2 regions of the Sphaerisporangium sp. B11E5 genome follow, and region 2 is predicted to be linked to the other one. Evidence: riboswitches for the same ligand, from Rfam matches in the RefSeq annotation. Region 2 holds a riboswitch; the other holds the start of a gene.
The links. Region 2 has a riboswitch for glycine ahead of gcvP (aminomethyl-transferring glycine dehydrogenase). Riboswitches for the same ligand answer to the same signal wherever they lie in the genome.
Positions count from the first base shown of each region.

Region 1 (5,402 bases), on a different contig from region 2:
CGTTCCGGTACGCGGAGGCGCTCACCACCTGCGACAACCACACGATCTACAAGAACGGCGCCAAGGAGATCGCGGCCCAGCAGGGCATGGCGATCACGTTCATGGCCAAGCCGAACCAGCGTGAGGGCAACTCCTGCCACATCCACATCTCGCTGCGCGACACCGAGGGCCGGCCCGTGATGTCCGGCGACGGGCCGCACGGGTTGTCCCCGGTCGGTGAGCACTTCATCGCGGGCCAGCTCGCCGCGCTGCGCGAGCTGACGCTGATGTACGCGCCGAACGTCAACTCCTACAAGCGGTACGTCGAGGGCAGCTTCGCGCCGACGGCCGTCAAGTGGGGCGTGGACAACCGCACCTGCTCGATGCGGCTGGTCGGGCACGGCCACTCGCTGCGGGTGGAGAACCGCGTGCCGGGCGGGGACGTCAACCCGTACCTGGCGGTCTCGGCGCTGATCGCGGCCGGCCTGCACGGCGTCGACAACGAGCTGCCGCTGGAGGAGCCATACCCGGGGAACGCCTACTCGTCCGGCGCGGAGCGGGTGCCGGGTACGCTGCGGGACGCCCTGGCGCTGTGGCAGGGCTCGAAGATCGCCAAGTCCGCGCTGGGCGAGGAGGTCGTCGAGCACTACGCCAACAACGCCCGGGTGGAGCTGGCCGCCTTCGACGCGGCGGTCACCGACTGGGAGTTGTTCCGGGGATTCGAGCGGATGTGACATGAAGATCATCAACCCGGCCACCGAGGACGTGCTGGCCGACGTCGAGCTCGCCGACCGGGGCGAGACCGACCGCGCCGTGGCACGGGCCAAAACCGCGTTCCCCGCCTGGCGGGACGTCGCGCCGGGCGACCGCGCGCGGCTGCTGCGGCGTTTCGCCGACCTCGTGGACCGGCACGCCGAGGAGCTGGCGGAGCTGGAGCTCACCAACTCCGGGCACACCATCGGCAACGCGCGGTGGGAGGCGGGCAACGTCCGCGACGTGCTGCACTTCTACGCGGGGGCGCCCGAGCGCGACCACGGCAGGCAGATCCCGGTGCCGGGCGGGGTGGACCTCACCTTCCACGAGCCGCTCGGCGTGGTCGGCGTGATCGTGCCGTGGAACTTCCCCATGGTCATCATGACCTGGGGCGCCGCGCCCGCGCTCGCCGCGGGCAACACCGTCGTCGTCAAGCCCGCCGAATGGACGCCGCTGACCGCGCTACGGCTCGCCCAGCTCGCCCTGGAGGCCGGCCTCCCCGAGGGGGTGCTCCAGGTCCTGCCTGGGGCGGGGGAGGTCGCCGGGGCACGGCTGGCGGAGCACCCGGACGTCCGCAAGATCGTGTTCACCGGCTCCACCGAGGTGGGCAAGCAGATCGCGGCCACGGCGGCGCGCACGGTCAAGCGGGTCACCCTGGAGCTCGGCGGCAAGAGCGCCAACATCGTGTTCGCCGACGCCGACCTGGAGCGGGCCGCGGCGTCCGCGCCGGGGGCGGTGTTCGACAACAGCGGGCAGGACTGCTGTGCCCGGTCGCGGGTGCTGGTGGAGCGGCCCGTGTACGAGGAGTTCCTTGAGCGGCTGGAGCGGGCCGTGGCGGCGGTCGTCGTGGGCGACCCGCGCGACCCCGGCACCGACATGGGGCCGCTGATCAGCGCCGAGCACCGCGCGCGGGTGGCGTCGTACGTGACCGGCACGCCGCGCTTCCAGGGCACCTGCCCAGGCGGCAAGGGGTTCTGGTTCCCGCCGACCGTGCTGACGCATGACACGCTGGACGAGCGGGCGTTCACCGAGGAGATCTTCGGGCCCGTGGTCAGCGTGGTGCCGTTCGACGACGAGGCGCACGCCGTGCGCGTCGCCAACGACACGCGGTACGGCCTGTCGGGATCCATCTGGACCGAGAACGTCGGCCGCGCGCTGCGGGTGGCGCGGGCCGTCGAGGCGGGGAACCTGTCGGTCAACTCCCACTCCTCGGTGCGGTACTGGACGCCGTTCGGGGGCTACAAGGAGTCGGGGCTCGGGCGTGAGCTCGGGCCGGACGCGCTGGCCGCCTTCACCGAGACCAAGAACGTCTTCATCGCTCACTGAGATCAGGAGATAGCACCGATATGCAACGTCTGCTGGACCGCGTCGCCGTGATCACCGGGGCGGCGGGAGGCATCGGGCTCGCCACCGCGCGCCGCTTCGCCGAGGAGGGCGCCAAGGTCGTGTGCGCCGACCTCGACGAGGCAGGAGGTGCCAAGATCGCCGACGAGGTGGGCGGGCTGTTCGTGCGGGCGGACGTCACCAGCGAGGAGGACGTCGCCCGCATGTTCGAGACGGCCGTCGAGACGTACGGCCGGCTGGACGTCGCGTTCAACAACGCGGGCATCTCACCGCCGGACGACGACTCCATCCTCACCACCGGCATCGAGGCGTGGCGCCGGGTGCAGGAGGTCAACCTCACCAGCGTGTACCTGTGCTGCAAGCACGCCATCCCGTACATGCGGCGGCAGGGCAAGGGGTCCATCATCAACACCGCGTCGTTCGTCGCGGTGATGGGCTCGGCGACGTCGCAGATCTCCTACACCGCCTCCAAGGGCGGCGTGTTGTCCATGACGCGGGAGCTCGGCGTGCAGTTCGCGCGCGAGGGCATCAGGGTGAACGCGCTGTGCCCGGGGCCGGTGGACACGCCGCTGCTGCGGGAACTGTTCGCCAAGGACCCCGAGCGTGCGCAGCGGCGGCTGGTGCACGTGCCGATGGGCCGGTTCGCCGAGGCGTCCGAGATCGCGGCGGCGGTCGCGTTCCTCGCCTCGGACGACGCCAGCTTCATCACCGGGGCCGAGTTCCTGGTGGACGGCGGCATCTCCGGCGCCTACGTCACCCCCCTCTGATGGGCGCGGACCGGCCGGTCATCGGCATCACCTGCTACGTGGAGCCCGCGGACTTCACGGTGTGGCACATGACGGCCGCGCTGCTGCCGTACAACTACGTCGAGCGGGTCGCGGCGGCGGGCGGGCAGCCCGTCATCGTGCCGCCCGCCGGGGACCCGGCGCCGCTGGTCGAGCGGCTGGACGGGCTGATCGTGGCCGGCGGCGGCGACCTGGACCCGGCCAGGTACGGCGCGGCGCCGCACGAGCGGACCGGCTACGTGCGCGACTTCCGGGACGAGGCGGAGTTCGCGCTGGTCGGCGCGGCGGTGGCGGCCGGGCTGCCGCTGCTCGGCATCTGCCGCGGCATGCAGGTGCTCAACGTCCACCTCGGCGGCACCCTGCACCAGCACCTGCCCGACGTGGTCGGCCACGGGGGCCACGCGCCCGCGCCCGGCGAGTTCGGGGAGCTGCCGGTGCGGGTGGCCCCGGGCAGCACGCTCGCCGACGTGCTCGGCGCCGGTCCCGCCGGCGCCGCCCACTACCACCACCAGGCGGTGGACCGGCTCGGCGAGGGCCTCACGGTGTCCGCCACCGCCGAGGACGGCACCGTGGAGGCGGTCGAGCTCGCCGGGCACCCGTTCGCGCTCGGTGTGCAGTGGCACCCCGAGACCTCGGCGGACGGCCCCCTGTTCGACGCCCTGGTGGCCTCGGCGGCGCCCGCCCGGCATTGGTAGGGTGAGCCGGAACACCGGTGACCCCGTGCGGGAGAGCGCCCTGACATCCGGTCAGGGCCCCTGAAGGAGCAAGTCCTCCCACGAACCTCACAAGGCAAAGGACCGTGCGGGTCAGGTGGCCTCTGGAAAGAGGGCTCGTTCGCTCCGAGCCTCGCCGAAGGTGAAAGTCCGGTAAAACCCGGGCGAAACTCTCAGGCACCGATGACAGAGGGGGAGGATGCTCTCATCCGACCCTGCCTGAGGTGCGATCATGTCCAGAACCACACCGCTCCGCGAGGTGCACGAGAGCCTCGGCGCGACGCTCACCGACTTCGCCGGATGGCTGATGCCGCTGCGCTACGGCAGCGAGTCCGCCGAGCACAACGCGGTACGCAAGGCCGCGGGGCTGTTCGACCTCTCCCACATGGGTGAGATCTTCGTCACGGGGCCGCAGGCGGGTGAGGCGCTCGACCACGCCCTGGTGGGCCACCTGTCCGCTCTGGAGCCCGGCCGGGCCCGGTACACCATGATGTGCGCGCCGGACGGCGGGGTTCTGGACGATCTGATCGTCTATCGCCTGTCCGGCGGGGAATACATGGTCGTGGCCAACGCCTCCAACTCCCTCAAGGTCGCCGCGGAGCTCACCGCGCGCTCCGCGGGCTTCGACGCCGAGGTGGACGACCGTTCCGAGGCGTACGCGCTGGTCGCCGTGCAGGGACCGCGATCGGCCGAGATCCTCGCCACGCTCACCGACGCCGACCTGACGGGCCTGAAGTACTACGCGGGCCTCCCCGGCGTCGTCGCCGGGGTCGAGGCCCTCATCGCGCGCACCGGCTACACCGGGGAGGACGGCTTCGAGCTGTTCGTCGCCGCCGAGCAGGCCGTACCCGTCTGGGAGGCCCTCGCCAAGGCCGGTGAGCCGCACGGGCTGCGCCCCGCCGGGCTGTCCGCCCGCGACACGTTGCGCCTGGAGGCAGGCATGCCGCTGTACGGCAACGAGCTGAACGCCGGCCTGACCCCCTTCGACGCCGGCCTCGGCCGCGTCGTGAAGTTCGGCAAGCCGGGCGACTTCGTCGGTCGCGCCGCGCTCGCCCCGCTCAAGGACGTCCCCCCGCGCCGGCGCCTGACCGGCCTGGTCGCGCGGGGCCGCCGAGTGCCACGCCACGGCTATCCCGTGGTGCTGAGCGGGGACGGCACCGTCGTCGGTGAGGTCACCAGCGGCGCGCCGTCCCAGTCACTCGGCAAGCCGATCGCGATGGCCTACGTGGACACCGACGTGTCCGACGGCCTGGCGGTCGACATCCGTGGTAGCCATGAACCGGTCGACGTGGTTGACCTGCCTTTTTACCGGAGGAGCATGTGAGCAGCATTCCCGAGGAGCTCAGCTACACCAAGGAGCACGAGTGGGTGGCCGGGGTGGAGGACGGCCTGGTCGTGACCGTGGGGATCACGGCCTACGCCGCCGAATCCCTCGGTGACGTCGTCTTCGTCCAGCTCCCGGAAGCCGGTAGCACTCTGGAGTCCGGCGACGCCGTAGGCGAGGTCGAGTCCACCAAGTCCGTCAGCGACATCTACGCCCCCGTGGGCGGCGAGGTCGTCGAGATCAACGAGACCGTGGTGGACGACCCCTCTCTGATCAACTCCGACCCTTACGGCGATGGCTGGCTCTTCCGCGTCCGCGTCTCCGGCGACCCGGAGGAACTCCTGACCCCCGAGGAGTACACCGCCCTCACCACCGCCGAGTCCTGACGAGACCTGCCCCCACCTCGGCCGAACCCTTCGGCCGAGGCCCCACCCATTCCCCCACCCGCCGGCTCCGAAGGGGCGCACCACATGGCGATCAGCGTCTTCGATCTCTTCAAGATCG
Region 1 covers NZ_JBDPMD010000009.1:156,864-162,265, reverse strand. Annotated here, with positions in the region: gene ABGB17_RS12230 (glutamine synthetase family protein) at 1-713, shown strand, start outside; gene ABGB17_RS12225 (aldehyde dehydrogenase family protein) at 715-2,058, shown strand; gene ABGB17_RS12220 (3-oxoacyl-ACP reductase) at 2,079-2,843, shown strand; gene ABGB17_RS12215 (gamma-glutamyl-gamma-aminobutyrate hydrolase family protein) at 2,843-3,556, shown strand; glycine riboswitch at 3,575-3,671, shown strand; gene gcvT (glycine cleavage system aminomethyltransferase GcvT) at 3,807-4,898, shown strand; gene gcvH (glycine cleavage system protein GcvH) at 4,895-5,284, shown strand; gene ABGB17_RS12200 (L-serine ammonia-lyase) at 5,369-5,402, shown strand, end outside.
Region 1: linked by a shared signal. The riboswitch ahead of gcvT (glycine cleavage system aminomethyltransferase GcvT) and the one ahead of gcvP (aminomethyl-transferring glycine dehydrogenase) in region 2 are both predicted to bind glycine.

Region 2 (5,402 bases):
CAAGCGCACCGTGCCGACGCCGTGGGCCGCCAAGGGCGCGGTGATGCGGTCGGTGGTGGAGGCCGCCGACGGCTACCATCTGGACACCACCGACGGCGTGCGGGTGGTCGAGGAGGACGGCGGGTGGGCGCTGATCCTGCCCGACCCGGCCGAGGCGGTCACCCACCTGTGGGCGGAGGCCGACGACCTGGACGTGGCGCAGGCCCTCCTGGAACGCTGGGCCCGGGTGGTGGAACAGGCGGTCGGGCCCTGACCGCCGAGGAACCGCCCGTTAGGTGGCAAACGACCCGATTTCTGGCGCATTCGCACGGCGCGCCGCATGGACCAGAGGGCGCGGCGGGCGGTAGCTTTGGACCGGCGCGGCGAGCCGAGTCGGAGGGAGCGAGGGGCGAGCGCCGTTCACCATCACGCGAGCCCCCGTCAGCGATGACTCGAACGAGCCCGACCAGCAGCAAGTCCGACCCCGCGAGCCTGACCTCGTCTTGACCTTTGCGACTCAATCAGCGTAGGTTGCGGCATTCGCAGTCTGAGCAATCTTGAGAAGCGAAGCACCGAGGCACGCCGCACCGAGCACCGTCGCCGCGACTTCGCGGTAGGAGGCCGAGCCGATCCGATGCCGAGCGTCTACTGCACGCAGTGCGGTCATGCCAACCCTGACGACGCCCGTTTCTGCTCTCGGTGCGGGTCGCCGTTGAACCGTGTCGAGAACACGCCCGGGGACACCACCTCCACGATCTCCTTGAGCGGGATCGAGGCGATGGACGGCGAGGCCACAGGACAGACGCTCCTGCCGGACCGGGCGGCGGTGGAGCAATTGCCGCCGGGCACCGCCCTGCTGGTGGTGATGCGCGGTCCCAACGCCGGGAGCCGGTTCCTGCTCGACAGCGACCTCACCACGGCCGGGCGTCACCCCGAGAGCGACATCTTCCTCGACGACGTCACGGTCTCGCGGCGCCACGCCGAGTTCTACCGCCGCGGCGGCTATTTCACCGCCCGCGACGTCGGCAGCCTCAACGGCACCTACGTCAACCGCGAGCGCATCGAGGAGCATCCGCTGACCGGCGGCGACGAGGTCCAGATCGGCAAGTTCCGGCTGGTGTTCCTCACCCGTGCGTGATCGGGGACGGTGATGGGCGCGCAGGCCGCCAGGGCGTTCATGAGCATCGGGGAGGTCCTCGAGCTCCTGCGCCCCGACTTTCCCGACATCACCGTCTCCAAGATCCGGTTCCTGGAGGGGGAGGGGCTCATCGAGCCCCAGCGCGCCCCCTCCGGGTACCGCAAGTTCACCCACGCCGACGTCGAGCGACTGCGTTTCATCCTCACCGCCCAGCGGGACCGCTACCTCCCGCTGCGCGTGATCAAGGACCACCTGGACACCGCGGGCCACGACGGCGCCGGTCCCCGCTCCCTGGAGGCCCCCGAGCCGGAGGTGCGGCTCGGCCGCGCCGAGCTGTGCGAGGAGGCCGGGCTGGACGAGGAGACCCTCGCCGAGCTGGAGGACTACGGCCTGCTGGCCCCGGTGGCCCGCCGGTACGACGCCGAGGCCCTCGCCGTGGCCAGGGCCTGCGGCGCTCTCGCGGCCTACGGGCTGCACCCCCGCCACCTGCGCGTGCTGCGGGCCGCCGCCGAGCGTGAGGCGGGCCTCGTGGAGCAGGCCGTGGCCCCGCTGCTGCGCCGCCGCGCCCCGGGGGCCGCCGGGCAGGCCGAGCAGACCGCCCGCGAGTTGTCGGAACTGCTGCTCGACCTGCACTCCGCCCTCGTGAAGGGCGCCCTGCGCGGCATTCTGGGCCGTTGACCGAGGCACCCGGACATTTCGGGGTGCGAGGATGTTACGTTGAGGTTTGCGGCGATGGTCACGCCGCGAGCCGAGAGCCGCGAGGGAGCAGGCCTGAAGCGGGCCGGCGACCAACGAGACGGAGCCGCCTGTGTTGCAGATGGAGGTCGTGGGGGTCCGGGTAGAGATGCCCTCCAACCAGCCCATCGTCTTGCTCAAGGAGGCGAAGGGCGAGCGTTATCTGCCGATCTGGATAGGGATGACCGAGGCCACGGCCATCGCTCTCGCACAGGCCGAGGAGCCGCCGCCGAGGCCGCTCACGCATGACCTGTTCAAGGACGTCATCGAGGCACTCGGGGTGCGGTTGCAGACGGTCAACATCGTCGCGCTGCGCGACGGCATCTTCTTCGCCGACCTGGTGTTCTCCAACGGCGTCGAGGTGAGCGCGCGGCCGTCCGACTCGATCGCGCTGGCCCTGCGGACCGGCGCGGGCATCTTCGCCAGCGAGGACGTCGTCCGCGAGGCGGGCGTCATCATCCCCGACGACCAGGAGGACGAGGTCGAGAAGTTCCGCGAGTTCCTGGACACGATCACACCGGAGGACTTCGGGCGTGCCGGTTAGTCATATCGGGCATTTACGCTTCACGACGCGCCGGGCGGGATCGTTGACTGAGCATCCCGCCGGTCCTACGGTGCAAGGGAACCCACGGTTGTAATTCACGAACCCCCAGATCAGACCGTGGGATGAGAGAAAGCCGGAGGTCCGCAGTGGCGGTCAGCAGCGGCGAGGGCAAGTCGGCCGGCCAGCGCGATCGGGCTCAGCGTCAGTCGGCACGTGAGCGCGCGGGCGAGCAGGGCCTGCTGTTCGGCGAGCGGCCCGGGTCGCTCCCCGCCGACGTGGGTTACCGCGGCCCGACGGCGTGCTCGGCGGCCGGCATCACCTACCGGCAGCTCGACTACTGGGCACGCACGCAGCTCGTCGAGCCGTCGGTGCGCGCCGCGCAGGGTTCGGGCTCGCAGCGGCTGTACAGCTTCCGCGACATCCTGGTGCTCAAGGTCGTCAAGCGCCTGCTCGACACCGGGGTGTCCCTGCAGCAGATCCGCACCGCCGTCCAGCACCTGCGCCAGCGCGGCGTGGACGACCTGGCGCAGATCACCCTGATGAGTGACGGGGTCAGCGTCTACGAGTGCACCTCGGCCGACGAGGTGATCGATCTGCTGGAAGGCGGTCAGGGCGTGTTCGGCATCGCCCTCGGCGGCGTCTGGCGCGAGGTGGAGGGCTCCCTGGCCGAACTGCCCGGGGAGCGCGCCGAGCCGGCCGACCGTGACCCTTTCGCCGAGCACCCCGGTGACGAGCTCGCCCAGCGCAGACGGGCCCGCCGCACCGGCTAGGCCTGCTTTCCGCGCGACCCCGAAGGGCCCCTGGTCAGGCACTGTGTGCCCTGAGTGATCGGTGCGGGCCGGCGAGGGGCACGGGCCAGGGCCGGGTAGGGGTGCCCCCTGCCCGGAGGCGGGCGGGTACCATTGGCGTGAAGCTTTCGACCCCGCGCGGGAGAGTCCCGGGCACGAGCCGGCGCCTGCACGGAGCCGGTGGGTGACCCGGGCGCCGAAGGAGCAACCTCCCCGGAATCTCTCAGGCACCCGTACCGCGTGGGCGAGGCCACTCTGGAAAGTAGGCGTGCCCGCCAGGCGTGCCTCACCGACGGTGCAAGCCCCCGCCCGGGGGTGAAGCTCTCAGGTCGTGACGAGGGATGTCGCGCTGACAGAGGGGGAGATCAGGCGCATCCGCGCGCCCGCTCCCAGCCACGTCCAGGAGGGCCTCATGACCGATCGGTCCCCGCTTCGCGACCTGTCCGCACCGCCGTTCGTCACCCGGCACGTCGGCCCCTCCGACGCCGAGCAGGCCCGCATGCTCCAGGCCGTCGGGTACGCCTCGGTGGCCGACCTGATCGCCCTGGCGGTGCCCGGCGCCATCCGCGCCGAGGAGCCGCTCGACCTGCCCGAGGCGGCGAGCGAGACCGAGGCCATCGCCGAGCTGCGCGCCCTCGCCGGGCGCAACCGCGTGCTCACCTCCATGATCGGGCTCGGCTACCACGACACGATCACCCCGGCGGTCATCCGGCGCAACCTGCTGGAGAACCCCGGCTGGTACACCGCCTACACCCCCTACCAGCCGGAGATCTCGCAGGGCCGCCTGGAGGCGCTGCTCAACTTCCAGACCATGGTGTCCGACCTGACCGGCCTTGACGTCGCCGGCGCGTCGCTGCTCGACGAGGCCACGGCCGCCGCCGAGGCGATGACCCTCGCCCGCCGGGCCGGCCGCGCCCCCGGCGCGCGGTTCGCGGTGGACGCCGACGCGCTGCCGCAGACCAAGGCCGTGCTGGCCACCCGGGCCGAGCCGCTCGGCATCGAACTGGTCGAGGCCGACCTCTCCGCCGGCCTGCCCGAGGGAGATCTTTTCGGCGTGCTCGTGCAGTACCCCGGCGCGGGCGGCCGGGTCGCCGACTTCCGCGAGGTCGCCGAGGCCGCCCACGAGCGCGGCGCCCTGGTGGTGGCCGCCGCCGACCTGCTGGCGCTCACCCTGCTGGAGGCACCCGGTACCCTCGGCGCCGACATCGCGATCGGCTCGACCCAGCGCTTCGGCGTGCCGCTCGGCTTCGGCGGGCCGCACGCCGCGTACATGTCGGTGCGCGAGGGCCTGCAGCGCCAGCTCCCCGGCCGCCTGGTCGGGGTCTCCAGGGACGCCGACGGCCACCCCGCGTACCGGCTGGCCCTGCAGACCCGCGAGCAGCACATCCGCCGCGAGAAGGCCACCAGCAACATCTGCACCGCCCAGGTGCTGCTCGCCGTGATCGCCTCCATGTACGCCGTCTACCACGGGCCCGACGGCCTGCGGCGCGTCGCGCAGCGCGTGCACCGGCACGCGGCCGTGCTGGCGGCCGGGCTGCGGGGCGGCGGCGTCGAGGTGGTGCACGACGAGTTCTTCGACACCGTGCGGGCCCACGTGCCCGGCCGGGCCGCCGAGGTCGTCGCGGCCGCCGAGGCGCTGGGCGTCAACCTGCGGCAGGACGGCCCCGACCACGTCGGCGTGACCTGCGACGAGACCACCACCGCGGACCACCTGCGTGCCGTGTGGGAGGCCTTCGGGTGCTCCGGCCTCGTGGTGGACGACCTGGACATCGCCACCTCCGACGCTCTGCCCGCCGCGCTGCTGCGCACCACCGGCTACCTCACCCACCCGGTGTTCTCCTCGTACCGCTCCGAGACGGCGATGCTGCGCTACCTGCGCAGGCTCCAGGACAAGGACATCGCGCTCGACCGGTCCATGATCCCGCTGGGCTCCTGCACGATGAAGCTCAACGCGACCACCGAGATGGAGCCGGTCACCTGGCCGGAGTTCGCCGCGATCCACCCGTACGCGCCGCCCGCGCAGGCCGAGGGTTACCTGCGGCTCATCGGTGACCTGGAGCGCTGGCTGGCCGAGGTCACCGGGTACGCCGCGGTGTCGCTCCAGCCGAACGCCGGCTCCCAGGGGGAGTTCGCCGGCCTGCTCGCCATCCAGGCTTACCACCGGGCCAACGGCGACGAGGGCCGCGACGTGTGCCTCATCCCGTCGTCCGCGCACGGC
Region 2 covers NZ_JBDPMD010000035.1:26,731-32,132, reverse strand. Annotated here, with positions in the region: gene ABGB17_RS26790 (mannose-1-phosphate guanyltransferase) at 1-253, shown strand, start outside; gene ABGB17_RS26785 (FHA domain-containing protein) at 614-1,117, shown strand; gene ABGB17_RS26780 (MerR family transcriptional regulator) at 1,130-1,795, shown strand; gene ABGB17_RS26775 (bifunctional nuclease family protein) at 1,926-2,396, shown strand; gene ABGB17_RS26770 (MerR family transcriptional regulator) at 2,543-3,166, shown strand; glycine riboswitch at 3,314-3,433, shown strand; gene gcvP (aminomethyl-transferring glycine dehydrogenase) at 3,597-5,402, shown strand, end outside.